3 regions of the Acidocella sp. MX-AZ03 genome follow, and region 1 is predicted to be linked to each of the others. Evidence: predicted binding sites of a transcription regulator. Region 1 holds the regulator's gene; each other region holds the start of a gene.
The links. The regulator LexA, encoded in region 1, represses DNA repair genes until DNA is damaged. The targets are predictions, from matches to a motif close to TGTTCTANNTANGTTC.

Region 1 (9,987 bases):
AGACCCTTTGCCAAAACCATTGATCGCGTTCATCGCATCACCCTCGGTCAGATTGATCGTCTAAAAAAGCGTAGTCTTAAGAAACAGGTGGCAGGCGGCGCCCCAAAGGTCACCGCCTGCCCTTTTACCCTATGCACGCAACGGCATAATCACACCGTCGCGGGAAGAGGAATTATTTGACTTCGACAGTCGCGCCCTGCTCTTCCAGCGTCTTCTTGATGGCCGCAGCCTCGTCCTTGGAGACATTCTCCTTGACGGTCTTCGGCGCACCCTCGACCAGGTCCTTGGCTTCCTTGAGGCCCAGGCCGGTGATGGTGCGGATTTCCTTGATCACGTTGATCTTCTTGTCGCCGCCATTGGCGAGGATCACCGTGAACTCGGTCTGCTCCTCAGCAGCAGCAGCCGGCGCACCGCCAGCCGGGCAGCAGCGGCAACAGCCACCGGCGCGGCAGCGGAAACGCCCCACTTCTCTTCGAGCAGCTTGGAGAGCTCAGCGGCCTCCAGGACGGTCAGCTTCGACAGCTCTTCAACGAGCGCGTTCAGGTCAGCCATTAGAATAATCCTTCGATAAGATAGGCTTTGTTTGGTTCAATGCAAGGCCGCACCGCGCGGCCCGCGAAAAAGCGACAAGCGGGCGAAAACCTTAGGCCGCCTCGCTCTTCTGGGAATCGGCATACGCCGCGAAGACCCGCGCAAGTTGTCCGGCCGGAGCCTGCAGGACGCCGGCCACCTTGGTCGCCGGGGCTTGGATAAGCCCCAGGAGCTTGGCACGCAGGCTGTCCAGGGACGGCAGCTCGGAGAGCGCCTTGACACCGTCGACATTCAGAACCTGATTGCCGAGGGCGCCGCCCAACAGAACAAACTTGTCATTGGTCTTGGCGAAGTCGACGGCAACCTTGGCCGCGGCAACAGGGTCAGCAGACCATGCCAGCGCGGTCGGCCCCTTCAGCAGGGGCGCGATACCGTCGAACCGGGTTCCTTCAAGAGCAAGAAGGGCCAGACGATTTTTCGCAACCTTGAAGCTCACCCCCGCCTCACGCATCTTGCGGCGCAGATTGGTCACATCAGCCACCGTCATCCCGTCATTCCGGGTGACGACAACCATGGACGTATCCGCGAACACCGCAGACAGTTCAGCGACGAATTCACGCTTCTCTATGCGATCCACATCCGTCTCCAACTTGACGGGCAGCTTGGCGTTGCCGCCTCACCACCCAGGTTACCCAAGCAACCGGGACCATCCCGGCCGCTTTCGCCTGTCCTATGTCAGAACCACCAAAGCCCCGCCGAAGCGAAACATCTGGCACCTCTCTACCGTTTGCGGGCCCCCCATTAAATCCGAGGATACATACGGTCTTGGACAGGTCGGGAGCCTTGCGGCCCCCTGCCCGCTTCGGCCTTCCGGCCAAAGCGTATTCTCAAAAAACCTTAGGCGACGGTGGAGACGTCCACGCGCACGCCAGGGCCCATCGTGGAGGACAGCGCCACCTTCTGCAGGTAGGTACCCTTGGCGCCGGTCGGCTTCGCCTTCTGCACGGCGTCGATCAACGCCTTGGCGTTCTCAACCAACTTGTCCGCCTCGAAGCTCGCCTTGCCGATGCCGGCATGGATGATACCAGCCTTCTCAGCACGGAACTCGACCTGGCCGGACTTGGCAGCGGTGATCGCGCCCTTCACGTCCATGGTCACGGTGCCCAGCTTCGGGTTCGGCATCAGGCCGCGCGGGCCGAGGATCTTACCGAGCTTGCCCACAACGCCCATCATGTCCGGGGTCGCGATGCAGCGGTCGAACTGAATGTCGCCGGCCTGGACCTTCTCAGCCAGATCGTCAGCACCAACCACGTCAGCGCCGGCGGCCAGCGCCTCTTCGGCCTTCGGGCCACGGGCGAACACGCCGACGCGCAGGGTCTTGCCGGTGCCGTTCGGCAGCGAGATCAGGCCACGGACCATCTGGTCGGCGTGACGCGGATCAATGCCCAGGTTCAGCGAGATCTCAATAGTCTCGTCGAACTTCGCGGTGGCATTCTTCTTCGCCAGCGACACGGCATCGGTCAGGGCGTACAGCTTGTTGCGCTCAACCGTCTCGCGGGCAGCGTTCAGACGCTTATCTTTGGCCATCGTTTAGCCCTCCACCACGGTCAGGCCCATGGAGCGAGCGGAGCCCGCCAGCATGCGCACAGCGCCGTCAACATCGTTCGCGTTCATGTCCTTCATCTTGGTCGCGGCGATTTCACGCAGCTGCGCGGTCGTCACCTTGCCCACAGCCGCGCCCTTGCCGGGGTCGTGGTGCCCTTGTCGATGCCCGCCGCCTTCTTCAGGAAGTAGGTATTGGGCGGGGTCTTCATGATGAAGGAGAAGGTGCGGTCAGCAAAGGCGGTGATCACCACCGGAACCGGCATGCCCGGCTCCATCTGCTGCGTCGCCGCATTGAATTCCTTGACGAACTGCATGATATTCAGACCACGCTGGCCGAGCGCGGGACCCACCGGCGGCGACGGGTTCGCCTTGCCCGCAGGGATCTGCAGCTTGATATAGCCGACAACTTTCTTAGCCATTTCTGGCTCCTTTCATCCTATGGCTTGCGCCATTGGACCGCGGTTCAAGCAGCCGGACACACCTGTCCAAGCCTCCCACGTTCCGAGGGGCGGAGCCTTAACTCAACCGTACCCTACTGTCTAGCACCCGCTCGCGTTTTCCCGATAATATAAGCCATGCAAAAAAAAGCGGCCCTTCTGGTTATCGACCTGCAAAATGATTTCTGCCCCGGCGGCGCGCTTGCCGTACCCGGCGGCGATGAAATAGCGCCTTTGATCAACAGCCTGGCGCGGTATTTCGACGACGTTGTGCTCACCCAGGATTGGCATCCGGCTGACCATACCTCCTTCGCCGCCAACCATCCGGGAAAAGCCGCATTTGACACAATCCAACTGCCTTACGGCCCCCAAGTCCTATGGCCCGCCCATTGCGTTATGGGGACACTGGGTGCCGCGCTCGTCCCCGGGCTCGATATTCCACACGCAGGCCTCATCCTGCGAAAGGGCAGCCACTCCTCAATCGACAGCTATTCGGGCTTCCTGGAAGCGGACCGCGCCACACCCACCGGCCTTGCCGGCTATCTGCGGGAACGGAGCATCACACAACTATATATATGTGGCTTGGCCTTTGATTTCTGCGTGCGCTGGACAGCCGAGGACGCCGTCCAAGCAGGCTTCGAGGTTTGGGTTGTTGAGGATGCGTGCCGGGCGATAGATTTACAAGGCTCGAGCGCGAAGGCCCGCGCGGCCATGCAAAACGCTGGGTCAAGCTGACCAAGAGCCAAGATCTCTTGCAGTCACACTAATCGCCCCTCAAAACGCAAAAAACCCCGCAGGAGCGGGGTTTTTCACGGAAATTCATCGATTAATCGACGATGATTGCTGAAACTTCCGGCCCCTTGGAGCCTTGCACCACACTCATCTTCACCGCCTGGCCCTCTTGCAGCGGCGACAAGCCGGCCGCCTCAAGCGCAGTGGCATGGACAAACACGTCCTTGCCGCCAGCTTCCGGGCTGATGAAGCCAAACCCCTTGGTGGCATTGTACCATTTCACGATACCAGCCATCTCAACAGCCGGGCCGGAGGCCTGCTGGCGGGGGGCGCGCGGCGCGCGTGGACGGTCGAAACCTCCGCCACCGAAACCGCCCGGCGCACGCGGCGGCGGGGCATCACCCTCAGTCACGGAAATAACCTGATTGACCTGGCGGCCCTTCTGCCCCTGCCCGACACGGATCTGCAGAACAGAGCCGGGAGTGACGGACTGGAAACCGGCACTCTGAAGCGAGTTTGCGTGAAGAAACACGTCGCCGGAGCCATCTGCCATCTCGACGAAACCAAACCCCTTTTCAGCATTATACCACTTCACAGTGGCCTTTGCTTCGGGGCAGTTGATTGTGCCCCAAACCCCGAGAAAGACGGCGGGAATGAAGGAGCGTTACCATAAAAATTATCGTCGTCGAAACCACGGCGGCGGCTCTGCCGCTGGCGGTCATTCTTCGGGGGTCGCACTATAAAAACTGTCCTCTAAAAGACTTTCGGGGCACCGGGCTCTAGCCAAGCGAAAACAGCATAGGCCACGCTGTGGCGGCCTTCAATCCCGAAATGCTGCTCCAACGCAAGCATTTCAGCTAAAATAGCCGCCATTTTTACGATTCTCGACCCAAATACGCATGAATATGCGCCGCTGCACGGCTGCACGGCTAATCCACCGCTTGTTGCCTGGCGCCCCAGCCCCTAAGAGCCGCTCATGCCCTTCCCCGATACCAATCCCAGCCTCGCCAAAGCTCTCGCTCAGCGCGGCTATGCCGACCCCACCTCCGTACAAAGCGCAGTCCTCACGCCGGAAGCTGACGGGCGTGACCTGCTCGTATCTGCCCAAACCGGCTCCGGGAAGACCGTCGCATTCGGCCTTGCTTTAGCGGGTAGCATCCTCGGCGAGTCCGCGTCGATGCCAGCCACGCACGCGCCTCTGGTGCTGGTGATCGCCCCTACCCGTGAGCTTGCGCTTCAAGTGCATGCCGAATTGACCTGGCTTTACGAATTCACCGGCGCCCGGATCCTGTCCTGCGTCGGCGGGATGGACGCACGACGCGAGGCGCGCCTCCTGGCCGGCGGGTGCCATTTCGTGGTTGGCACGCCGGGCCGTCTGAAAGACCATATCGAGCGCGGCAATCTGCGCCTCGACGAGCTGGAAGCCGTGGTGCTCGACGAAGCCGACGAAATGCTCGATCTCGGCTTCCGGGAAGAACTCGAATTCATTCTCAGCGCGGCGCCGGCCTCCCGCCGCACCTTGCTGTTTTCAGCCACCATCGCGCGCGACATCGCGGCACTGGCCCGAACCTATCAGCAAAATGCCCTGCGTATCGACACCGTCGCCGCCAATCAGCCGCATGCCGATATCGAGTACCGCGCCGTCCGCGCTGCCGGCCATGAACTCGAAGCCGCCCTCGTCAATATATTAAGAGCGCAGGATAGCAGGGCGCTCGTTTTTTGCGCCACCCGGGATACGGTGCGCACGCTTCACGCCAACCTCGTCGCCCGGGGTTTCACCGCGGCAGCCTTGTCGGGAGAACTATCCCAGGCTGAGCGTAACGCCGCCCTGTCCGCGCTGCGCGACGGCCGGGCCCAGGTCTGCATCGCAACAGACGTCGCCGCGCGGGGTTTGGACCTGCCGGATCTCGACCTGGTCATTCACGCGGACCTTCCCACCAACAAGGCAACCTTCCTGCATCGGTCCGGCCGTACCGGGCGCGCGGGGCGTAAGGGGGTTTCTGTCCTGCTCGTCCCGCCGGCGCGTCGCCGCCGGGCGGAGTTGCTCTTGCGGGAGGCGAATGCCCAGGCTGTCTGGGTTGACCCGCCGACGCCGGAGGATATCCGTGCAAAGGATGAGATACGCCTGCTGAACAATCCGCAGCTGCAAGAAACACCCGGCGAATTCGAACTGGAACTCGGCCAGAAGCTTCTGGCCCGGAGTTCACCGGAAATCATCGCCGCGGCTTTTGTGAAACTGGCCCAGGCCCATCTGCCAAGCGCGGCTCACGTCACGATCCTGCCGCCCGAAGCCCAGCGCCCCACCCGCGCGCCGCATACCGGCAAGGCATCCCATACCCACGTCAGCGAGGGAACCTGGTTTCGCGTGGCCCTTGGCCGCAAACAAAACGCCGATCCGCGCTGGCTTGTGCCGCTGATCTGCAAGGCGGGCGGCGTCAGCAAACAAGAGATCGGCGCTATTCGCATTTTTGAGCGCGAAACCAAGTTCGAAATCGCGGCCCATGCCGCGAGCGCCTTTGCCAATGCGGCGAACGCCCAGACCGAGGCGCGGATCGAGCCCGCCGCGCCGCCGAGCAGCCCCTCACGCTCTCGCGCGAACATTTCCGAACGCGGCGATTTCAAAACGAAAGCGGCGCCGAAGCCGTATGCGCCAAAGCCCGGCGGCAAGCTCAGCGAGCAACAGCGCCGGCGGCAGAATAAAGCCTCTCGCCACTGATCGCTATTGATCGGGCCTCGGAGGGGAGCGGATCAACCAGCTAGAGCAATATGTGTTTAGGTTGACGCGCCAGCGTCAAGATAAACACATGAAATTGCTCGCAAAAACAAAAGTTAGAGCATCAAGCTAAAAGCTTGATGCTCTAAGCTCTGCGGCACGCGGTTAATATTGCCGCAACAGCGCGATCAGGCGGCCTTGAACACGGACACGTTCAGCCGGGAAAATTCTGGTTTCATACCGGATATTGGCCGGCTCCAGCGCAATGGACTGCCCTTTCCGGCGCAGCCGCTTTAGCGTCACCTCGTGCTCATCGACCAACGCGACGATAATTTGCCCGTTTTCCGCCGTATCGCCTCGCCTGATGATCACTGTATCGCCGTCCAGAATTCCCGCTTCGATCATCGAATCGCCTTCGACGGTCAGTGCGAAATGTTCCCCGGCGCCAAGCATGGAGAGGGGGATTTCAATCGTCTCTTCATTGTCGCGCAAGGCCTCGATCGGCAGGCCAGCGGCGATTTTACCGTAAAGCGGCAGAGAAATCGCGGAGGGTTCAAAACTCTCCAGCTCATCTTGCTGCGACAGCCCTCGCGTCCCAAAATGTCCTTGAATGACGTTGGGCGCAAAACCATGCGCCTGCGCCTTGCTCGGCGTGATATCCTGCGGCAGCCGCACCACTTCCAGAGCCCTCGCCCTGTGCTTGTGGCGACGCAGGAAGCCTCGTTCTTCCAGGGCGGAAATCAACCGATGGATTCCGGATTTTGAACGGAGGTCCAGGGCCTCCTTCATTTCCTCGAAGCTGGGGCTACATCCGGTCTCGCGCAGATGCCGGTCGATGAATAACAGCAATTCATGCTGTTTCGGCGTCAGCATTGAACATCTCCGAATTTTAAAGCTTCAGGAACAAAGCAACAACACGATAATGTTCTAGTTTAGTTCTTGTTTTCGCGTCAAGCGTTACGAGTGATCCAACCGCAGGATCTCCACGTAACTGCCCGCCTCGATGGCAGGTGAAAACGGCACACGGCGGATCAGCGCGTTGGACCCGGCCAGGGCACGCAGCATTCCTGAATCCTGTACCTGCAGCGGGGTAACCTGCATTTCCCCGTCAGCAGTCTTCGCGATGATCGCCCGCACATAGTCTTCCCGCACATCATTGGCCCGCATCGGCGCTGCCAATCGTACGGTTTCAAAGCCTGGCGATTCAGGGGGCAAACCAGACAGCACCTCAATGGCGGACCGCAAAAACAAAACCGCGCAGACATAAGCGGACACGGGATTGCCGGGCAGCCCCAACACAGGCAGATCACTGAGTCTGCCAAATATCAGCGGCTTGCCGGGACGCATCGCGATTTTCCAGAAATCCAGCGCGAAGCCGTGCTGGGACAACCCTTGCCTGACCAGATCATAGGCGCCAACACTCGCCCCGCCTGTGGTTAGCAACAGATCAGCCCCTTTGGCAGCTAACGCCGCCTGCGCGACTTCATCGGCAGCATCACGCGCAATCGGCAACACCAACGGCTCGCCACCATGGGCTGTAACGAAAGCGCTTAACATCAGGGCGTTGGAGTTGGCGATCCCCCGGCGGGCAGCGGCTCACCCGGCAAGGCAATCTCGTCCCCGGTGCAGAGGATCGCGATGCGCGGGCGCCGGTAAACAGCCAACCAGGGATGCCCCGCCGCGGCGGCAAGTCCGATATCCCGCACAGACAGCCGCGCCCCCGCTGGCAAGACCTGGTCACCGGCTTGTATATCCTGGCCCTTCCGCCGGATATGCAGTCCAGCGCGCACGCTTGCCGCCGGCTCCACCAAATCCGCTGCGACCGAGGCGTTCTCCTGGATCAAAACGGTATCCGCACCGTTCGGGATCGCACTCCCGGTAAAGATCCGAACCGCCTCCCCCGGGCCGACCTCACCCGCGAACGGATGCCCGGCCGGCGCTTCGCCGATCAGCCGAAGCGGCTTGCCGGAGTCAGTGTCAACGGCACGCACCGCATACCCGTCCATGGCCGAAACATCGCCAGGTGGGACAGTCAGCCGGGAGATGACCGGGCGCGCCAGCACGCGGTGATAGGCCTGGGCCAGCCCGACCATTTCAACGGCAACAGGCTTCAAATCCGCGACAATCCGGGCGCGCGCCTCCTCGACGCTGATCATGGCGCCGAAAAATCTCCGCTCTTGCCGCCTGTCTTTCGGGTCAGGCGTATCGCTTCGATCCGCATCGTCTTATCGGCGGCCTTGACCATGTCATAAATGGTCAAAGCCGCGAGGCTCACAGCGGTCAGGGCTTCCATTTCAATGCCGGTGCGTGCCGTTGTCCGGGCTGTGGCGACGATCTCGACCGAATCCTGCTCCAGGATGAGGTCGATGCTGATCGCATCCAGCGGCAGCGGATGGCAGAGCGGGATCAGCTCGCCGGTTTTCTTGGCCGCCATGATCCCGGCAATTCGGGCTGCGGCGAGCACGTCGCCTTTTTCAGCCTGATTATCACGGATCAGGCTGACGGTCTCGGGCCGCATCACCACCCGCCCCTTGGCCTGCGCCTCGCGAAGCGTCACCGTCTTGGCCGAAACATCGACCATACGCGCCGCGCCGTCGGCGCCGATATGGGTAAGCTGGCTCAATGGCCCAAAAGCGCGTGCACAGCGGCTTCCAGATCGTCCTGGCGCATCAGCGATTCGCCGACGAGGAACCCCTGCACACAGACCTTCCGCAGCCTTTCCACATCCTGATTGGTCTTGATGCCCGACTCGGAGATCATGAATTTATTCGGCGGGCACAGGCTGGAGAGCTGCTCGGTCGTCGCAATATCCGTCACCATGGTCTTCAGGTTGCGATTATTGATGCCGATCAGAGGCGTCTGCAGCAGAAGCGCGCGCTCCATCTCTTCTTCATTATGGACTTCGGCCAGAACATCCATATCCAGAGCCCGAGCGAGCCCTTCGAGATCACGGGCCTGATCGTCCTCAAGCGCCGCCATGATCAGCAGAATGCAGTCCGCCCCCATGACCCGGCTCTCATAGACCTGCCATTCATCCAGCATGAAATCCTTGCGAATGACGGGCAGGGAAACCGCTGCGCGGGCCGCCTCAAGATGCGCGGTCTGGCCTTGGAAGTATTTCTCGTCGGTCAGAACGGAAAGGCAGGTCGCGCCGGCGGCCGCGTAGGCCCGCGCCAGCGAGGCAGGCTCGAAATCCGGGCGGATCAAACCGCCCGAGGGCGAGGCCTTCTTGATCTCCGCGATCAGTCCGGCCTGGTCCTGCGCGGCCTTATCCATCAAAGCCCGGCCGAAGCCACGTGTCTTGTCGGCGTCCTTGACCTCGGCCTTCAGCTCATCCAGCGGCCTGCGGCCCTGGCGCTCGGCAACTTCAGCGCGTTTATCCACGCAGATTTTTGCCAGCACATCGTCGATTACAATATTCATGCCTGCTCTCCGGAGACCCGCTTCAACCGTTCCAGAACAGCCAAAGCGTCACCTCGATCTATCGCTTGCGCCGCCAGCTCGACCCCTTGGGGCAGTGTTTCCACCCGGCCCGCCACAATCAGGGCGGCAGCGCTATTCAACAACACCGTATCACGATACGCACCCGCCTGGCCTCGCAACAAAGCCCGTAAAGCCGCCGCGTTATAGGCGGCGTCTCCGCCTTTCAAGGCAGAGGCAGGCGCGGCTTCAAGGCCCGCATCCGCGGCGGTTACCCCGAATTCCCTGATCTCGTTGTTCTTCAACGCGACCACTTGGTTCACGTCGTCGAGCACAAGTTCATCCATGCCGGCGCCATGCACGATCCAGGCGGCTTGCGTGCCAAGATCACGCAACGTCTCCGCCACCGGGCGCAGCCAGAACGGGTCATAGACCCCCATCAACTGGCGGCGCACCCCGGCCGGATTGGCCATCGGGCCGGTCAGGTTGAACAAGGTTCGGGTGCCAAGCTCCACCCGAACCGGGGCAGCGTGCCGCAGTGCGGGGTGA
Region 2 (9,987 bases), 580 kb from region 1:
TGGTGACGGGCAAGATGATCTATCTGCGCGGGCAGGTGCCGCAGGATCTGGACACGCGCGAGAATGTCGGCGTTGGCGATCCGGCGGCGCAGACCGAGAAGGTGATGCAGAATATCGATCTGCTGCTGCGCGAATGCGGCGCGACGCTGGAGCATATCTGCAAGGTGACCGTCTATATCACCGATATCCGGCATCGCGAGGCGGTGTATCGCACCGCGGGACGCTGGCTGAAGGGGGTCTATCCGGTGTTCACCGGGCTGGTTATCGTGGCTTTGGCGCGGCCGGAATGGCTGGTCGAGATCGACGTGATCGCTGAACTGCCCTGAGCTGTTGGAGGATTGTGATGAGCGACTTGAAGCAACGTGAGATGAAGCTGCGCGGCGAGCTCGCGGCTTTATGTAGGCTCTCCGCCATGCTGGATTGGCAGGAGGCGACCGCCAACCATATCTCGCTGGCAGTGTCCGATGACGGCACGCAATTCCTCATCAATCGCCGCTGGCGTGATTTCGCGACGCTGAAAGCCTCGGAACTGGCGCTGCTGGATGGGGCGGCCAATGCATTGCCGGAAGATGTGGACAGCACCGCTTGGGCGATCCATGGCGCGATCCATCGGCTGGTGCCCCGGGCGCGCTGTGTGGTGCATCTGCACCCGGCCTACGCCACGGCGCTCGCCTGCCTGAAAGACCCTACATTATATCCGGTGGATCAGACCTGTGCGCGGTTCTTCAACCGCGTCGCGGTGGATGGCGCCTATGCGGGGATGGCTGATAACCAGGCCGAGGGTGAGCGCTTGGCGAAGATTCTGGGCGAGAAGAAGATCCTGATGATGGGCAATCACGGGCTGCTGGCCACGGGCGAAACTGCCGCCGAAGCCTTCGATGCCTTCTATCATTTCGAGCGCGGGGCCCGAACCTTGATGCTGGCCTACGCGACCGGGCAGACGCTCAGCGTGCTGAATGACGAGGTGGCGGAGAAGACCGCGCAAGCCTGGGACAGCGAGCCGGAATTCGCCGAAGCGCATTTCGCGCAGATGCGCCGCCGGCTGGATCAGGATTATCTGAATTAGAGGCTGGCGTCACTCATCGCCCGGCACGCCGTAGGCGGGGGCGGCGGTCGGGTTCAGCGCGCGGGTGACGTAGTCATGCATTTGCGGTTGCCAAATCTCCCAGAGCCGGGCGAGTTCGTGCAGCGGCGCGTCGTGCCAATCGACCCGCAGATCCGCCAGCGGCCAGGCTTGTTTGTCGACCACGATGAGGCCGGCGGATTTGATCGGCCCGGCTTCGCCGCCGGCGGCAAGCCCCGCCAGCATCGCTTCGATCACACGCGCGCCAAGTTCCAGGTTCGGATCGCTGGCCACAAACGCGTCGATCACAGCCTGCGGAACGCCGTTATCGGCCAGCAGATTGCCGGCGGCGGCCGCGTTGCTTCCGCGCGCCTCGCCGGTGACACCAAGCGTCCGGGCGCCGGAAAATACTGCAGTTTTTCCATGGGTATCGATGAGGGTCAGTTGCCGGAACTCGGGGAAGCTTGCGCTGCCTGCAATTTTTTCGATCGCCGCAGCGGCGGTGAGGCCAGATTCCAGCGCATCCAGAAGTTGCGGTGCCAGCCGCGGGTCGGTCACGTTCTGGGTTGTTGCGGCACCGACACCCGCACGGGCAAAGGCGCAGCGTGCCGCGACGGCGGGCGATGAGGAGGTGACGGCAACGGCAAACTGGCCTGAACGTGGGCAGCGCGCGACGAGGGAGAAGGTCATGCGAAACTCCTGAACGGTCGCATCCGGTTTCCACGTTGTTGCTGGTTTTGTAAAATATAATCTTCTGATATGTTGATTCAAATTTCTTGAGGGCGGGAACATGCGCTTCACGCTGAAACAGATTGGCTATTTCGTCGCGACGGCGGAGACCGGCAGCATCACCCAGGCCTCCGAGCGGGTGAATATCTCGCAGCCTTCGATTTCCTCGGCGATCACGGCGCTGGAGGAAGAGTTTGGCATCCAGCTTTTCATCCGTCACCACGCGCAAGGGTTGTCACTGACCGCCGAGGGGCAGCGTTTTCTGCGTGAAGCGAAGGCGTTGCTGCTGCAGGCGGAAGAGGTGCAGGCGGCCGCGTCGATGATTTCAGCGAAGATTGGCGGACCGCTGGAAATTGGCTGTCTCTCGACGCTGTTTCCGCTGGCGGTGCCGGAGATGCTCTCGGTATTTCGCAAGCGCTACGAGGCGGCGCGGGTGAATGCGCTGGACGGCAACCAGGCGGAATTGTTCGAAAGCCTGCGCCATGGCCGCATCGCCCTATTGCTGACCTACGATATGAACATCCCACCGGATTTCGACTTCATGCCGATGGCGCCGCTGCCGCCCTACGCGTTTGTCGGCGGGTCGCATCGCTTTGCACGGCGGCGCTCGGTTAGTTTGAAGGAGCTGGAGGGCGAGGATTTTCTGTTGCTCGATCTGCCGATGAGCCGCGATTATTTCTTGTCCTTGTTCCGTGAGGTTGGCATCGCGCCGCGCATTGCCGGGCGCTATGCTTATATCGACATCATTCGCAGCCTGGTGGCGCGGGGCGAAGGGTATGGGCTGGCCAATGCGCAGCCGAAAAACCTCTCGACGCTGGACGGGCACAAGCTCGCCTACCTGAGTTTGGAAGATAAGTTGCGGCCTCTGATCTATGGGATTGCGACGTTGAAAGGGCTGCGTCGCACCCCGACGGCCGACGCCTTCATCGAATTATGCCGGGAGCTGCTGCTGAATCAGAAACTGCCAGGCACGCGCTGAGGCGATTTCAGGCGCTCAGGGAGGCGATCACGCGGTCCAGGAACGCATCGCACTGATCGAGCTCGTCCTGGGTGATATATTCGTCTGGCTTGTGGGCGCGGTCGATGTTGCCCGGCCCGCAGACCACGACAGGTAGGCCAAGCCGCGACTGGAACAACCCGCCTTCCGTGCCGAAGCCGATCTTGCAGGGGCTGGTGCCGGCTGCGGCCAGGATCTTTGCCGCGAACGGATCTTCGGGCGCGGTCTCCAACCCTGGATATTCGTTGGCGATCTCGATTTCGATCCGGCCCTGCCCGCGCCGGGCGATGATCTCCGCCGCCCGGGCGCGCAGCTGGGCAACCAGCGCATGCGGATCATCCCCGGCGATATTGCGGATTTCGAATTCCACGTCGCAGCGCTCAGGCACGATGTTCAGCGCGCTGCCGCCCTTGATGGTGCCGACATGCACGGAGGTGACCGGAAACGGGTAGGCGGCATCGCGCGTGCCGGTGGCGAGGAGCTCGGCCTGAAGTGTTTCCGCCGCGCCGACCATTTCCGCGGCGAGGCCGATGGCGTTGCAGCCCAGCGCCGGGTTGGCGGAATGGGCGGGCTGGCCATGACAGCAAAAGCAGCCGAAAATCTTACCCTTATGCCCAAAGCCGACCTGCTGCGCTGTTGGCTCGCCAATGATGCAGCCTTCGGCCTGGAAATTTTCCGCCTGCAGCCGCTCCAACAAATCCCGCACGCCAAGGCAGCCGACTTCTTCATCATAGGAAAATGCCAGATGCAGCGGCCGGGTGAGGCGGGTTTTGTCGGCGCGTTCGGCGGCGCTGAGGCAGGCGGCGAGGAAGCCTTTCATGTCGCTGCTGCCACGGCCTAGCAGTTTGCCGTCCTTCGCGGTCAGCGCGAACGGGTCGGTATGCCAGTCCTGGCCGGCTACGGGTACGACATCGCTATGGCCGGACAACACGATGCCGGCCCCGGTCTGTGGCCCGAAGCTCGCCAGCATATTAAGTTTTCCTGGCTTTGCACCTGCCAAAACATGAACCCGCCCACCAGCCGCGGTGACGATCCCGGCACTCCAGCGGATGAGGTCCTCGTTCGGATCGGCGCTGATGCTGGGGAAGGCGGTGAGGCTGGCAAGATGCGCGGTGGTGCGGGTCATGCCCTACTCCTAGCGTGGGGAGAGGGAGAGGTGAAGTCTGGGATCTGCCTGCGTGGCGGGCGCGGTCGGCGTGGGAATGCCCAAAAAACATCCTGATGCACAGAAAAAGGGAGGCTCTTGGTTCGGTTAATTCAATGCGGAAGCCTGCTCGATTCGTGTAAGCTGTGGCTAAGATTAAATAATGGAGTGCACCGCGTGACCGTTCTGTCTCGCCCGCAAGCTGCTTGCGCCGCGACCTCCGGCAATATTTGCCGGCATGGCGCGATGCGATTTCGGCCTGATCTCCGCGCCGCCGCGGCGTACCACCCCAGCCCTAAGGACAGCAACATGGCCACGGAAGCTCCTGGCAAAGTCGAGCAACATACGATCTACCAAATCCCTCTCGATCAGCGCCACGGTACCTGGCGGGATCTGTTCACCATCTGGTTCGGCTCGAACATCATGATGCTGACGATCATCACCGGCTCGCTGGCATCAGCCGTGTTCAAGCTGGATTTCGCCAGCTCCTGCCTTTCGATCATCATCGGCAATCTGGTCGGCGCGATTTTCATGGCGCTGCACTCGGCGCAGGGCGCGCGGCTTGGCGTGCCGCAGATGGTGCAGACGCGCGGGCAGTTCGGGACCATCGGCGCGGTGCTGGTGGTGGCCATCGTCATTGTCATGTATGTCGGGTTTCTGGCGTCCAATATCGTGCTCGCGGGACAATCCTTGCACACGATCGCGGCGGGAATCGATCAGCGCTGGCTGATCGTGCTGATCGCGGTGATCAGCGTGATCGCGACGATTTTCGGGCACGACCTCATTCACGCCTACGCGCGGGTGATCACCTGGGCATCCGGTCTGGCACTGCTGGTCAGCTTCGCCTGGATCGTGCTGGTGCATGGGCTGCCGGGCAACTTCATGGCGATGAACCATTTCAACCTGGCCGGGTTCTGCAGCATGGTCTCGGTCGGCGCGCTCTGGCAGATCGCCTACGCGCCCTATGTTTCGGATTATAGCCGCTACATGCCGCATGATACGGGTGCCAAGGATGCGTTCTGGGCCTCCTACTGGGGCTGCACGCTCGGCTCGATTTTCCCGATGATCCTGGGGGCGATGCTGGGTCTGGTTGCGGCGAATGGTGATCCGGTCGCGGGGCTCACCAGCTTTACCGGGGCGGTCGCGGTGCCGGTTGTGGTCATTTTTTCCATCGGCATCGCCGGCACCAATGCGATGAACCTTTATTGCGGCGTGCTCTCCACCATCACGCTGGTGCATACATTCGCGCCGGGCTGGAAGCCGGGGGCGGCGGCGCGCACCACCACCGCCATCGCGATCACGTTAGTTGGTCTCGCCATCGCCTTGTTCGCGGCGGGGGCCTTCCTGACCAACTACACCAACTTCATCCTGTTGCTGCTCTATGTGCTGGTGCCCTGGACGGCGATCAATCTGGTGGATTTCTACCTGGTGCGGCATGGGGATTATGATGTCGGGGCGTTTTTCACCGCCGAGGGCGGCATCTATGGGCGCTTCAATAAATCCGCGATCTTCTGCTATATATTGGGGATTCTCATTCAGCTGCCGTTTGTCTCGAACGATCTCTATACCGGCCCGGTGGCGAAGGCGCTGGATGGGGTGGATCTCTCCTGGATCGTTGGGCTCTGCGTGATCAGCCCGGTCTATTATGTGATGGCGCGCAAGAGCGCGTCCAGCCTCGTGCCGGCTACCTAAAGGCTGACAAATGGCGGGTTAGATTCAGACGCGCGCCGGGCTTTACCAAAGCCGGCAATATTCGCGGGCATTTTCAAGGTTCGGCCCGGGCGTTGCGTCCGGGCCGAGCTGTTTCAGAAACCCATCCGGGGCGCTGGGGCGCGGGGTGTCGTCGCAATTGGTATGCACCCAGTCCATTCCCATTCGTCCGTTGCGCAGCCTGTAGAGTTTGCCGCACAGCGCCAGCCGCATGCCGGGATGCAGCGCTGAAAGTGGCGCCGGCACCGCCCCGGGGGCCGCATCGTAGCCGGCCGCGAAGACGTTATCCGCGCGAATATCATAGATCTGGCCATCATCGCCGCGCAGCAGGATCTTGCTGTGGGAAAGCGCCACCCCGTCGCGATACGCCCGGGCGCGGACGAAGAACGGGCCATGGGCGATGGTGCCGGTTAGGTACTGGCCTTGCCGCGCCTGGCACTGGCTGGCCTCATCGGCCAAGGCGGCGTTGGCGGCGGCGCAGAGAATGAAGGCGATGGCCCAGAGCCGCATGGAATGTCTCCCGTTATCCGCGTCATTTACCCGGTTGGCCGGTCGGCGGGAAGCGGGCGGGATATTCCAGCTTGCCTTCATAGCCCAGCGCACGGACACGCGCCGTCAGCTTTTCCACCAGCGCCGGGGAGGGATCGGGTGTGCGGGTGAAGAAGGAAAGCAGCGTCATTTGCGGGTTGGCGACGATGAACCAGCTATAATCGGCGGCGTGATCGAGGACCCAGTAGGTGTAGGGGATGGTGAACAGGTGCCAGAGCCGGTAGCGCACGAGAAATTTGTTGTTGGCCCCGGGCGCCAGAATCGCGACGGTGCCCTGGAAGGATTTTTCCCTGCCCGCCGGCGTGTGCATGCGGCAGGCATCGCGCTCCATCAATTGGCCCTGGGCGTTGGCGAAATAGCTTGTGGTGCCGGCGACGCAGCCATCGGTCAGCTGCATCGGGATGCGGCCGATTTCGTACCAGGTGCCGGTAAACAGGCGCGACATCTCAACCGGTTTCTGCGGTTGCGGCGCGATGACGGGCGCGGGGGTTCCGGCACAGCCTGAGATCAGCAGCAGCAAGGGAATGAGCAGCCATCCGCGCATGGATCGGTCCTTCCGGGTTAAAATCTGTCTACGCAGGCTTTGGCGCGGCGGATCACCTCGGGTCACTGAAGCGGGGCGTGCTTGAGGCGGTGAGCAGTGCAGTGCTCGCGCGTTTCTGCCCTGCCAAAGCGGCCAGCCATGCGGCAAAGGCGCGGAAGGTCGGCTTCATTCTGATCTGGTGCCCAAGGCGAACGTTTAGTGAAAGGATGTTTGTGAAGCTATCTTTGCATGTATCGATAGTAATGATTTCGCATCAACTTCAAGCAAAATGAATCGCGTCGGTAGGCTGAGCGCAGAAAATGAAGTGGCTTTAATCTTTTCGACAGAAAAGTAGGCTGTCAGAAAAGGCTATTGAATTTAACAGCATTTTTTGATTGCTTTAAAAGAGATTTGACCGGATCTGGCCGCGACGCCGTGGCACGTTAGGGTTGATGTTTTTTTGAATCGACGCGCGGACGTTATAATAAGCTATGATGATACCGTTTTTTAAATTAGGTGCGATTTAGCACATATATGCTGGATTCGTAACGATAAAGACGTGGGCGGCCGGATTGTTCACCATAAAAAAACCGCGCCGGAAAGGCGCGGTTTGCGGCAAGCCGCCGAGGTCAGGCGGGGGTTAGAACGGGATTTCGTCGTCCAGATCGCCAGTGCTCGGCCGCGTATCCCAGCCGCCGACAGCGCGGGCGGGGGATTTCGCGGCCGGGGCGGAGGCGGCGCGCGGCGCGTACTCGTCGCCACCGCCCATGCCACCACTCATGCCACCGCCCATACCCATGCCGCCGCCACCACCGCCGGCACGGTCCAGCAGCACCAGCTCGCCGTTGAAGCGGCCGATCATGATCTCGGCGGTATAGCGCTCCTGGCCGGACTGGTCGGTCCATTTGCGGGTCTGCAGCTTGCCTTCCAGATAGAGCTTGGAGCCCTTCTTCAGGTATTTCTCGGCCACATCCGCCAGACGGTCATTCATGATGACCACGCGGTGCCACTCGGTCAGCTCCTTGCGCTCGCCGCTGGCCTTGTCGTTCCAGCTCTCGGAGGTGGCGACGGCCAGGTTGACGACCTTCATGCCGGACTGGGTGTTGCGGATCTCCGGGTCGCGCCCGAGATTGCCCACCAGAATCACCTTGTTCACACTACCAGCCATGTCGCCCTCTACAACTCAAAATTGTCTTCCAGGATAGCGCATCCGCCACGCGGTGGCCAGCGTTGCTTTATACGCGGCGAGACCCTATCTTACAAGAACGTATCACGAACATCCAGGATCGATCATGGCGGAACAGAAGGGTGCCGGCTTCATTACTGTTCGCGGCGCGCGCGAACATAACCTGAAAAATATCGACATCCAGATTCCGCGCGAGCAGCTGACGGTCATCACCGGCCTGTCCGGCTCCGGCAAATCCTCCCTGGCGTTCGATACCATCTATGCCGAGGGGCAGCGGCGCTATGTGGAGAGCCTCTCCGCCTATGCCCGGCAGTTCCTGGAGCTGATGGGCAAGCCGGATGTGGACAGCATCGAGGGGCTCTCCCCGGCCATCTCCATCGAGCAGAAAACGACCTCGAAGAACCCGCGCTCCACCGTCGGCACCGTCACCGAAATCCATGATTATATGCGCCTGCTCTGGGCGCGCGCCGGGGTGCCCTATTCGCCCGCCACCGGCCTGCCGATCGAGGCGCAGACGGTGAGCCAGATGGTGGACCGGGTGATGGCGATGCCGGAGGGCACGCGGCTGCTGCTGCTGGCCCCGGTGATCCGGGGCCGCAAGGGCGAATACAGGAAGGAGCTAGCGGAGTATCAGCGCAAGGGCTTCACCCGTGCCAAGATCGACGGCACCGTCTATGAAATCGCCGAGGCGCCGGCGCTGAAAAAGACGCTGAAACACGATATCGAGATCGTCGTCGACCGGTTGGTGGTCAAGCCCGGGCTGGAGCAGCGCCTGGCGGATAGTTTCGAGACCGCGCTCGGGCTGGCGGATGGCATCGTCTATGCCGAAAATCACGACAATCAGGAGCGCACGGTGTTTTCCTCGCGCTTCGCCTGTCCGGTGTCCGGCTTCACCATCGAGGAGATCGAGCCGCGGCTATTCTCCTTCAACTCGCCGCATGGCGCCTGCCCGGAATGCGATGGGCTGGGGCATGAGATCTATTTCGACCCGCATCTGGTGGTGCCCGATGAGCGCCGGGCGCTGGATGACAATGCCATCGCCCCCTGGGCCAACGCGCAATCGCCCTATTACGATCAGACCATCGCCGCCATCGCCAAGCATTACGGGGTGAGACTGGGCACCGCCTGGGAGGATGTGCCCGAGGAGGTGCGCGAGGTGTTCCTGTTCGGCTCCGGCAAGGAGGAGATCAAATTCACCTACAAGGACAGCGCGCGCGCCTATAATGTCGTGAAGCCGTTCGAGGGGATCATCAAGAATCTCGACCGGCGCTACAAGGAAACCGATTCCGCCTGGGTGCGTGAGGAGCTTTCCCGCTACCATGCCGAGCGCCCCTGTGCGGCCTGTAACGGCGCGCGGCTGCGCCCGGAGGCGCTGGCGGTGAAGGTGGCGGAAAAAAACCTGGCCGAGGTGGCGGAGCTGTCCATCGACAAGGCGCGGGACTGGTTTGGCGGCGTCGCGGAAACCCTCACCCCGCAGCGCCTGGAAATCGCCCGGCGCATCCTCAAGGAGATCGAGGAGCGGCTGCAATTCCTGCTCGATGTCGGGCTGAATTATCTCACCCTGGCGCGCTCTTCCGCGACGCTCTCGGGCGGGGAGAGCCAGCGCATCCGCCTCGCCTCGCAGATCGGCTCCGGGCTTACCGGCGTGCTCTATGTGCTGGATGAGCCCTCCATCGGCCTGCATCAGCGCGATAATGAGCGGCTGCTGGGCACGCTGGAGCGGCTCAAGCGCCTCGGCAATACCGTGCTGGTGGTGGAGCATGACGAGGATGCGATCCGCGCCGCCGATCATCTGGTGGATATGGGGCCGGAAGCCGGGGTGAAGGGCGGGCATGTGGTGGCGCAGGGCACGCCGGCGGAGGTCGCGGCCAACCCGAAATCCGTCACCGGGGATTATCTCTCCGGCCGGCGCTCGATCCCGGTGCCGCCGCGCCGCCCGGTGCAAAAGAACCGCACCATCAAGCTCGTCGGTGCGCGCGGCAATAATCTGAAGGATGTCACCGCGACCTTCCCGCTCGGGCTGTTTACCTGTGTCACCGGCGTTTCCGGCGGCGGCAAATCGACGCTGGTGATCGACACGCTCTAC
Region 3 (9,987 bases), 1.5 Mb from region 1:
CGATCTGGAATTTATAGCCGTACTCATCCAGCACCAGCGGCACATTGCCGCGCAGCAGACGCATATAGACAGGGCCTTGATGCGCCGCGATCGCCGGCACCGCCTGCTCGATCTCATGCGCGTCGCACGGGTCGATGATGGTGAGGTTGGGGCAGCCGCGGAAGATGGCGATATCCTCCGTCGCCTGATGGCTCGGGCCGTAGCCGGTGGTCAGGCCGGGCAGCGCGCAGATGATTTTGACGTTGAGCTTTTCCTCGGCGATGGCAAGGCAGATGAAATCATAGGCGCGGCGCGCGGCGAACACCGCGTAGGTGGTGGCGAACGGGATCGCGCCTTCGCGCGCCAGCCCGGCGGCGGTGCTCATCAGAAGCTGCTCGGCCATGCCCATCTGGTAGAAACGCTCCGGAAAAGCCTTCGCGAAAATATGCAGATCGGTATATTTCGCGAGATCCGCCGAGAGCCCGACAATATCCGGATTCTGCGCGGCCAGGGCGGTCAGCGCATTGCCGAACGGGGCCGGCTTGGTGCGCTGGCCGGGGGCGGCCAGCGAGGCGATCATCGCCGAGGTGGTCAGGCGCGGCTTCGGCGCCGCGGTGGTGCTGCTCATGCGGGCTTCCCCTGGTCCAGAATTTCGAGCGCCTTCTGCCATTCATCCGCGTCAACGCGCAGAAAATGGTTCATCTCGCGCTCTTCGAGGAATTTCACCCCTTTCGCCATCTTGGTGTCACAGATGATGATGCGCGGCTTCGGTTCGCCAAGATTGCGTGCCGCATCGAAGGCTTTCACCACCGCGTCGATATCGTTGCCATCAACACGCTCGACATGCCAGCCGAAGGCGGTGAAGCGATCATGCAGCGGCTCGCGGCTGGACATGGCGGAGGACGGGCCATCGGCCTGCTGGTCGTTCACATCGACGATGGCGACGAGATTATCCAGCTTCCAATGGCTGGCGGCCATCGCCGCCTCCCAGGTCGAGCCCTCATTCAGCTCGCCATCCGAGAACAGGTTATAGACGAAGTTTTTCGAACTCTTCCGCTTCAGACCGAGGCAGAAGCCGACGGCGATGCCCAGACCATGGCCGAGCGAGCCACCGGTGATCTCCATCCCCGGCGTGTAGGCGGCCATGCCGGACATTGGCAGGCGGCTATCATCGGTGCCGTAGGTTTCCAGCTCATCCTCGGGATCACCCCGGCCTCGATCAGCGCCGCGTAGAGGGCGATGGCGTAATGGCCGATGGAGAGCAGGAAACGGTCGCGCCCTTCCCACTCGGGGTCTTCCGGGCGGTAGGTGAGCGCGTGGAAATAGGCCACCGCCAGCACATCGGCGATGCCGAGCGCCTGGGCGATATAGCCCTGGCCCTGCACCTCGCCCATCCGCAGCGCATTGCGCCTTATGCGCCAGGCGCGGGTGGGCAGGGAAACATTGGAGATCTGGTTCAATGGATGAGCATCCCGCCGTTAACGTCGATCACCGCCCCGGTGATGTAGGAGGAGATATCGGAGGCCAGGAACAGGAAGGCGCCGGCGACATCCTTGGCCTCGCCCAGACGGTTGAGCGGGATGCCTTTCAGGATGTCGGTGCGCATCTGATCCGTTAGCTTGCCGCCGGTGATCTCGGTCTGGATCAGGCCGGGGGTGACGCTGTTGACGCGAATGCCATCCGGCCCCAGCTCACGCGCCATCGCCTTGGCGAGGCCGAGCACCCCGGCTTTGGCGGCGGAATAATGCGGGCCGCCGAAAATGCCGCCGCCGCGCTGGGCGGAGACCGAGGACATGCAGGCAATAGAGCCCTGCTTGCGCGCACGCATATGCGGGATGAAGGCCTGGCTGAGATAGAGCACGCCGGTGAGATTCACATCCATCACCTTCTGCCAGTTCTCGCCGCCGATCTCCATCAGCTTCAAGGGCTGGGTGATGCCGGCATTATTGATGAGAATGTCCGCCTGGCCGAACACCTCCAGCACACGCTTGGCCGCCGCCTGGCAGGCCTGCGCATCCGTCACGTCGCAGGCGACACCCAGATGCGCGCCTTCAGGTACGGCCGGCAGGGTGGCGGCCGCTTCGGCGGCGGCTTCTTCGGTGAGGTCGAGAATCGCGATCCGCGCGCCCTGGCTGGCGAAAAGCCGCGCCGTGGCCAGGCCGATGCCGGCCTTGCTGGCCGCGCCCGAGATGATCGCCGTCTTGCCGCTGAGCAGCATGGTTCCTCCAATTTGGTTTTGTAAGGCTGAAGCTGCGCCGATACCGGGCCGCCGACAAACGCGATCTTTACATCCATGGATGAATTTGGTTCACATATAAAATGCTCAACAAAATCCCCCTTCCGGCGCTCAGAGCCTTTGAATCCGCCGGGCGGCTGGGCTCGTTCACCGCCGCGGCGGATGAGCTGGGCTTCACGCCGAGCGCGGTGAGCCACGCCATCCGCAATCTGGAAGCGGCGCTGGGGGTGAAGCTGTTCATCCGCCGCACCCGGGCGGTGGAGCTGAGCATGGAGGGGGCGGCGCTGATGCGCGCGGTGGAGCGCGGCTTTGAGGAGCTGCGCCGGGGGCTGGAGACGGTCTCGCGCCGCACCCCGGCTTCGCTGCGGCTGCATTGCGCGCCGAGCTTCGCCGCCCAGTTCCTGGCGCCGCGTTTGCCGCATTTTCTCAACGCGCATCCGGGCATCGAGGTGCGGCTGGCGGCTGGCACCGATTATACCCGCTTCACCGCCGATGAGTTCGACGCCGATATCACTTACGGCCCGGTGACGCTGCCGGGGGTGGAGATGATCCCGCTCGGGCCGGAGACAGTGACACCGCTTTGCGCCCCGCCTCTGGCGGCGCGGATCACCAGCATCGCGGATCTTGGCGAGCAGACGCTGATCCAGAGCGACAATAAGCAGGTGCGCTGGCCGGACTGGTTCGCCGGCAACGGCCTGCCGGCCCCGCCGCTACGGGGCTTGCGCTTCGACCGCAGCTTCCTGGCGATCGCGGCGGCGGTGGAGGGGCATGGGGTGGCGTTGGAATCAACCTTGCTGGCGGCGAAGGAGCTGGCCACGGGCAAGCTGGTGGCGCCATTGGCCGGGTGCTCGCGGAGTATTTCCTATGTCGGGCATCATTTCGTGTATCCGACGCGGCGGAAGAGTGCGCCGATGATCAGGGTTTTTTTGAATTGGCTGAATTCGGCGCTGGCTGAGGTGGAAAAAGGCTGAAAATCTAAATTTGCAAAAGTTTTTGGGGGTGTGGGGACTTTTTTCAAAAAGTCCCCACGAAGGTTTGGGGTGTTGACGACGCCGTTGCCTACGCCCCGGCGTTTTTGCCGCTTTTTTGAAAAAAAGCGGCACCAAAAAACTTTTGCACATTTAACAGTTTGCTGAAAAACCCCGAAACTTGGTTTTATTTTTTCTGATTTAGCTTTGGGGCCTGGATTTTGGTTCAAGTGATTGAAGTTTCTTGCCGGTTTCTGGACTTTTTTCGTCCAGCGGACAGACTCGTCCCTTATATTGCCACCATTTTTGGAATGCGTACCAGATTATAGGCGATCAGGTTGAGCATGAAGGTGCCGGCGACCCGCGCAACGCCGCGCAGCTTGGTCTTGCGCATCGTGCCGTGCTGCTTGCCCCAGCCGAATATGCACTCGATCATCGCCCGGCGGGTCTGCGACATCGCATAACCGGGATGGCGCGTGGTGCGTCCGTCAATCGCGCTGCGGCGGTGCCTGCCGGTTTTGGTCTCACCGTTGTTTTGTGTGACATGCGGTGTCACGCCGGCGTCGCGCAGATTGGCGACATGATCGGCGGTATCGTAAGCCTTGTCTTCGCCTACGGTGATCCGCCCGGCGGCCGACTTGGCTTTGGCTTTCAACATCGCTTCCGAGGCTTCACGCTCAGCCGTGCCTGTGGCCTGGGTCACTCGGCCACCCACCGCCAAGCCGTGCCGGTTGTCCATCAGCGCGTGCCCCATATACGAAAGCTTTGCCTCCCGCCCAGCGGCCTTGCGGTACAGCCGGCTTTCCGGGTCGGTGGTGCTGGCATGGGTATCGTTCTTACGCTTCTGACCGTGGAAATCCGAACCATCATCGTCGCTGCCATCCTTCGGCCGGAAGCTCTTCTGCGACGCCCACGCCTCGATCAGCGTGCCGTCCACCGAGAAATGCTCATCCGATAGTAGCGGCGTCACCCGCGGGTGGTTCAGCAGCCGGCTCATGAATTTCTGGAATATATCGCCGTTCTGCAGGCGCTCGCGGTTCTTGCTAAACGTGGTCGGGTTCCAGACCGGATCATCCGGGGATAAGCCCACAAACCAGCGGTACAGGAGATTATAATCCAGTTGCTCCATCAACTGCCGTTCCGAGCGAATCCCGTACAGCACCTGGATCAGCAGCGCGCTCAGCAATTGTTCAGGCGGCACCGAGGGCCGGCCTTCCCTGGAATACAGCCAGGCAAAGCTGCGGCTCATCTCATGCAGAACATCCCGCACCAAAGCACGGATCGCTCGCAACGGATGGGTCGCCGGAACCCGTGTTTCTGGTGAAACATACGAAAACATCCCGCCCTGATCTCGAAAAGAACCCCGCACCCCACGCCTCACAAAACCTGCCAGCCAAAGTGAATCACATCATAATCCCGGCCGCCAGGAGTTTTTCAGCAAACTGTTAAGCGTGGGTTTGAGCCAAACGCCTCACCGCCCGCAAATCCTGCAAAAACGCCGCCTCCGCCGCGCGGCGCGCCTGCTCATCCGGCAAACGCAGCAGATAAGATGGATGCGTGGTGACAAAAGCCGGCCAATCCCCCAGTTGCGCCGGGCCGCGCGCCTGGGTAACGCAGACCGGCTGGCCGCCGACCGCCAGCGCCGCACTCGCCCCAGTGCCACCACCAGACGCGGCCGCACCAGCTCCAACTCCTTCAGCAGCCACCAGCGATAATGCTTGATCTCCCCGGTGCTCGGCGATTGGTGCAGGCGATGTTTGCCGCGCTGCTCGAACTTGAAATGCTTGACCGCGTTGGTGATGTAGCATTCCGCCCGGTCGATCCCGGCCCGCGCCAGCATCGCATCCAGAAGCTGCCCGGCCGGGCCGACGAAGCAGCGCCCCTGCGCATCCTCCTCATCCCCAGGCTGCTCGCCGATGAAGGCGATGGCGGGCTCCATCGCCCCCTCGCCCAGCACCGCGCGCGTGCCGCCGGTCACGAAGGGCGGCGAGGCCATGATGATCTGGTTCAGCGCCGCTAATGTCGTGGGAGTTTGCGCCGCCATCGCCGCCACCGCCTTTTGCGGGTCGCGTTTGGCGCTCATCGCCGCCGCGCGGGCGATCATCTCCTCCACCCGCGCCGGGGCCTGCGCCACCAGCTCTGGGATCAGCCGCGCCTCCGGCAGATTGCGCCAATATTTGCGCGGCATTTCCTTCTGCATCATCGCGGTGTTCAGGCGCGCCGGGTTGAAAATGCTTTGGTAATAATCCAGCCAGCCGGATTCGACCTCATCACTCTCCGGCACATCGCCACGCTGGCCTGGCGGGCCGATTTCCAGCCGCGTGCCGTCCCAATGCAGCGTACCCTCGGGCGTGAGGATGGACCAGACCAGGCTGCGGAAGCGATTGACGAAAAACCCTGAAGTCGCCTCCAGAATATGATGATCCGGCTCGAACCAGGCGAGGAAGCGCTCGCCCTGCGCGTCCTCGACGCGGCGGAAGCGCACGAAGGCGTGCATCTTGTGCAGATCCCGCCGCACGGCTTTCGCCAGCATCTCCAGCCGGTGGGTCAGCTTGTCGTGGCGCATCTCCAGCAGATGCGGCTCGCCATGGCGCAGCCGCCAGATCATTTCATAAAGCAGCGCATGGCGGGCCGGGTCGCGATGGCAGATCACCAGCCCGATCAGCTCCGCCGCCGCGCGGGGCAGGCTGAAGGCCGGGCCGTCCTGCGGCGGGGCAGCGCCGAACAGGCTGGCGCCCGTCTCCCATAGCACCTCGCGCGGCTTCACGCCCCGCGCCACCAGCCCGCGCACCGCGGCGCGAAAGCCGGGCAGATCCGCTCCCGGCGCCAGCGCGATGCGGGTCTGCATCAGAACAGGCTCGGCTGCACCGCGAGGCGCTGGCGCAGATCCAGCCGGTCGGTCTGCGCCGGGCGGTGATCCTCGGTGATCAGGAAGGGCAGCATGCGTTTCAGCCCGGAGCTGAGCCGCGCCACATCCGCCAGCCGCAACCGCGAGAAGCGCCGCGCCGCGATGATCTTCTCCACCGCCCGCGCCCCCAGCCCCGGCACCCGCAGCAGCATCTCGCGCGGCGCCTGGTTCACATCCACCGGAAACTGGCCGCGATTCTTCAGCGCCCAGGCGAGCTTGGGGTCGATCTCCAGATCCAGCATCCCGCCCTCGCCGCCCTGGGCGATCTCGGTGGCGGTGAAGCCGTAATAGCGCAGCAGCCAATCCGCCTGATAGAGCCGGTTCTCGCGCTGCAAGGGCGGTGGCTTCGCCGGCAGCGCGGCGCTGACCGCCTGATGCGGGCTGTAGGCGGAATAATAGATCCGCCGCAGCTTGAAATCGCCGTACAGCGCCGCACTTTTCGCCAGCACCGCGGCATCGTCCGTGGCATCCGCGCCGACGATGATCTGGGTCGATTGCCCCGAAGGCGAGAAGCGCCGCCGCTCCGCCTTGGCCTCGACGATGCGCTGCTGCATCTGCCCCATCGCGGCGCTGATCGCCGGGGCCTGTTTCTCCGGGGCGAGCCGCGCCAGGCTGGTCTCGTTGGGGAGTTCCAGATTGATCGAAAGCCGATCCGCCCACAGCCCGGCCTGCTCGATCAGCCAGGGATTGGCCTCCGGGATCGCTTTCAGATGGATATAGCCGGCAAAGCCGTGATCCTGGCGCAGCGATTTCGCCACCAGCATCATCTGCTCCATCGTGTAATCCGGCGAGCGGATGATGCCCGAGGAGAGAAACAGCCCCTCGATATAGTTGCGCTTGTAGAAGGCCAAGGTAAGATCCACCACCTCTTGCACCGAGAAGCGGGCGCGCGGCACGTTGGAGGAGCGGCGATTGATGCAATAGGCGCAATCGAACAAGCAGTAATTGGTCAGCAGGATTTTCAACAGCGAGACGCAGCGCCCATCCGGCGTGTAGGAATGGCAGATGCCGGCCCCGGTGGTGGAGCCGAGCCCGCCTTTCCCCGCCGCGCGTTTCGGCGCGCCGGAGGAGGCGCAGGAGGCGTCATATTTCGCCGCATCGGCCAATATCCGGAGTTTCGCGGTCAGGGCTGGGTCGAGAAAGGCTGTCATGGCATCGTTCACGTTATGTTCTTGTAGCGCTCTTCGTCAAGTTCCGAATGAAGCGGGCGGCGGCGAGCGCCGCGCCTGTCACGAAGCGATTTGCCCAGGCTGGCCGATGGCGCTAACCACGCGCCATCCTCCGGGCGCTGACGACCCGGCGGCGGCGCGAGGAGCGGGCATTTGAGTTTCTACTGGGCCTGGATTGCCTTCCATTGGGTTTTCATCACGGTGACGCTGATCCTCTGCGTCGTCGCCTCGATGCCGACACGCGGCTGGATGCGCCTCGGCGCCTGGGTGAAAGGCCGGCTGACCCAGCGTACCCAGTCCCGGCTGGACGCCGCCCTCGCCGCCGCGCCGCAACCTTTCACCGCGCAGACCAGCTTTTTCGCCCGTGGCGGCGGGCTGGCGCTGGATGGCGGGCGGGGGCTGGTGTTTCTGGCCATACCGGAAGGCAAGGCGCTGCGCAGCCTGGTGGTGCCGGCCGCGCATGTGCGGGTCGGCGCGGTGCGCACATTGGTCGAGAACGGGTTTCAGCAGATCGTACTGGAGCTGCAGGTGGTGGGGGACGGGCTCTGGCGCCTGCCCTGCGCGGATATGGACCTAGCCCATGACATGCAGGCCGCCCTGGCCGGCTTCGCCATGGCCGGCGGCAGCGAACAGACGGCCTGAACCTCAGCGCGTCGCGTCGGTCCGCGCGCATCTTGCCACCTCAAGTCGTATGGTCTATAGGATGACCGTATATCAAACGGGTTGCCGCCCTGAATAATCTCGGACGGCGCTCATACCATTATCGGGATGATGGGGGTATGTCCGCGCCGATGAGTATTCTCTCTACCGACAATCCGCTGCCGCTCTACGCCCAACTCTCCGAATTACTGCGCCAACGCATCCTGCGCGGCATTTTCAAGCCCGGTGACAGGCTGCCCTCCGCCGAGGAGCTGGCGAAGGAGTTTTCCCTGGCACGGGTGACGGTGCGCCAGGCGATCGAGCTGCTGCAGCGCGACGGGCTGGTGGTGGCGCGGCAAGGGCGCGGCACCTTCGTGCAACGCAACCCGGCCGCCGAGACCAGGCTGAAAGTGCAGACCACGCTGCGCGATCTCGTCACCATGCTGAAGGGCGACGAGATCCAGCTGCTGAACATCTCCGAGGGCCAGGCGGCGCCGAACCTGACCGAGACGGACGGCAAGCCGGCCGCCCATTATGTGCATATGATGCGGGTGCATCTGCGCGAGGGCACGCCTTACTGCGTGATCTCCATCCATCTCGACGAGGCGATTTTCCGCCGCGCCCCGGAGCGGTTCCGCAGCGAGCTGATGATCCCGCTGCTCGCCGCCATGCCGGAGATCGAGATCGCCCGCGCCCACCAGACCCTGACCATCGGCAGCGCCGACCCGGAGGCCGCCGCCTTGTTGAAATTGCGGGTGAATGCGCCCGTTGCCAATGTCCGCCGGGTCTTCACGGCGCCGGATGGCACGGTGATCTATCTGGGCGAGGTGATCTATCGCGGGGATCTCGTGCAGCTGGAGATGGATCTGGTCTCGTGAGTGCTGCCCCCCGCATCGCCGCGCTGCGGGCCTTCGTCTATCGCTGCCCGATCGAACATCCGGTGACCACCTCCTTCGGGGTGATGCATGACCGGCCGATGGTGGTGGTGGAGGCGGAGGATGAGGAAGGCGCCATCGGCTGGGGCGAGATCTGGTGCAATTTCCCCGCCATCGGTGCCGAGCACCGGGCGCGGATGGTGGAGCGCGTGCTGGCGCCGCTGGCGGTCGGCCAGGAGGGCGTGCCGGAGGCCGTGTTCGCGCGGCTGAGTGCCCGCACCGCCGTGCTGGCGATCCAGTGCGGCGAGCCGGGGCCGGTTGCCCAGGCCATCGCCGGGTTGGATATCGCGCTATGGGATCTGCGGGCGCGCCGGGCCGGGCAGCCGCTCTGGCGGCTGCTGGGCGGCAGCGATCCGCGCCTTTCGGTCTATGCCAGCGGCATCAATCCGGACAAGGCGGTGGAGACGGCGCTGGCGCAGCGCCAGGCGGGCTTTACCGCCTTCAAGCTGAAGGTCGGGTTCGGGCAGGCGCGGGATCTGCGCAATCTGCGCGATCTGCGCGCGGCGCTGGGCGAGAGCGCGAAGCTGATGGTGGATGCCAACCAGGGCTGGAGCCTGGAGGAGGCGGCGCGGATGCTGCCGCATCTGGCCGGCTTCGGGCTGGGCTGGGTGGAGGAGCCGCTGCGCGCCGACCGGCCCTGGGCGGAGTGGCGGCACCTGGCCGGGCAGACCGGCATCCCCCTGGCGGCGGGGGAGAATCTGCTCGGGCAGGAGGGCTTCGCGGCCGCTCTGGCCTCCCGCGCTGTGGCGGTCATGCAGCCGGACATCGCCAAATGGGGCGGGTTTTCCGGGTGCCTGCCGGTGGCGCGCGCGGCGCTGGCGGCGGGGCTGATTTATTGCCCGCATTGGCTGGGCGGCGGGCTGGGGCTGCTGGCCTCGGCGCATCTGCTGGCGGCGGTAGGGGGTGAGGAATGCTGGAGATCGATTCCAACCCGAACGCGCTGCGCGAGATGAGCTGCGGCCCGCTGGCGCGGATCACCCAGGGCCACGCCACGCTGAGCGAGGCGCCGGGGCTGGGGATTGTCCCGGACCTGGCGGCATTGGGCGCGTACCGGGTGGGGCATTAAAACGCAACGAGCGGAGGGGTGTGGGGCGTTTTTGAAAAAACGCCCCACACCCCCAAAAACTTTTGCGCGGTTTCAGCTCGGGTGTTT

Region 2: the regulator LexA is predicted to act here: its motif matches at 7,979-7,994, upstream of uvrA (excinuclease ABC subunit UvrA).
Region 3: the regulator LexA is predicted to act here: its motif matches at 7,248-7,263, upstream of GT370_RS19755 (putative DNA modification/repair radical SAM protein).

The regions. Positions count from the first base shown of each region.
Region 1 is NZ_CP110774.1:2,034,179-2,044,165, forward strand. It holds gene rpoB (DNA-directed RNA polymerase subunit beta) at 1-33, opposite strand, end outside; partial or broken gene rplL (50S ribosomal protein L7/L12) at 173-552, opposite strand; gene rplJ (50S ribosomal protein L10) at 644-1,168, opposite strand; gene rplA (50S ribosomal protein L1) at 1,429-2,118, opposite strand; partial or broken gene rplK (50S ribosomal protein L11) at 2,122-2,555, opposite strand; gene pncA (bifunctional nicotinamidase/pyrazinamidase) at 2,712-3,308, shown strand; gene GT370_RS11305 (cold-shock protein) at 3,400-3,900, opposite strand; gene GT370_RS11310 (DEAD/DEAH box helicase) at 4,282-6,021, shown strand; gene lexA (transcriptional repressor LexA) at 6,184-6,891, opposite strand; partial or broken gene GT370_RS11320 (molybdopterin molybdotransferase MoeA) at 6,976-8,174, opposite strand; gene moaC (cyclic pyranopterin monophosphate synthase MoaC) at 8,171-8,641, opposite strand; gene trpC (indole-3-glycerol phosphate synthase TrpC) at 8,638-9,441, opposite strand; partial or broken gene trpD (anthranilate phosphoribosyltransferase) at 9,438-9,987, opposite strand, start outside.
Region 2 is NZ_CP110774.1:1,454,254-1,464,240, reverse strand. It holds gene GT370_RS08290 (RidA family protein) at 1-326, shown strand, start outside; gene GT370_RS08285 (class II aldolase/adducin family protein) at 344-1,066, shown strand; gene GT370_RS08280 (DUF1028 domain-containing protein) at 1,076-1,753, opposite strand; gene GT370_RS08275 (LysR family transcriptional regulator) at 1,854-2,771, shown strand; gene argE (acetylornithine deacetylase) at 2,779-3,915, opposite strand; gene GT370_RS08265 (purine-cytosine permease family protein) at 4,243-5,625, shown strand; gene GT370_RS08260 (hypothetical protein) at 5,668-6,153, opposite strand; gene GT370_RS08255 (lipocalin family protein) at 6,176-6,736, opposite strand; gene ssb (single-stranded DNA-binding protein) at 7,356-7,883, opposite strand; gene uvrA (excinuclease ABC subunit UvrA) at 8,008-9,987, shown strand, end outside.
Region 3 is NZ_CP110774.1:3,583,124-3,593,110, reverse strand. It holds gene GT370_RS19790 (transketolase family protein) at 1-607, opposite strand, end outside; gene GT370_RS19785 (thiamine pyrophosphate-dependent enzyme) at 604-1,134, opposite strand; gene GT370_RS19780 (hypothetical protein) at 1,038-1,439, opposite strand; gene GT370_RS19775 (SDR family NAD(P)-dependent oxidoreductase) at 1,436-2,197, opposite strand; gene GT370_RS19770 (LysR substrate-binding domain-containing protein) at 2,299-3,186, shown strand; gene GT370_RS19765 (IS5 family transposase) at 3,473-4,552, opposite strand; gene GT370_RS19760 (UdgX family uracil-DNA binding protein) at 4,655-6,031, opposite strand; gene GT370_RS19755 (putative DNA modification/repair radical SAM protein) at 6,031-7,242, opposite strand; gene GT370_RS19750 (hypothetical protein) at 7,414-7,902, shown strand; gene GT370_RS19745 (GntR family transcriptional regulator) at 8,052-8,777, shown strand; gene GT370_RS19740 (mandelate racemase/muconate lactonizing enzyme family protein) at 8,774-9,787, shown strand; gene GT370_RS19735 (hypothetical protein) at 9,745-9,900, shown strand; gene adhP (alcohol dehydrogenase AdhP) at 9,987-9,987, opposite strand, start outside.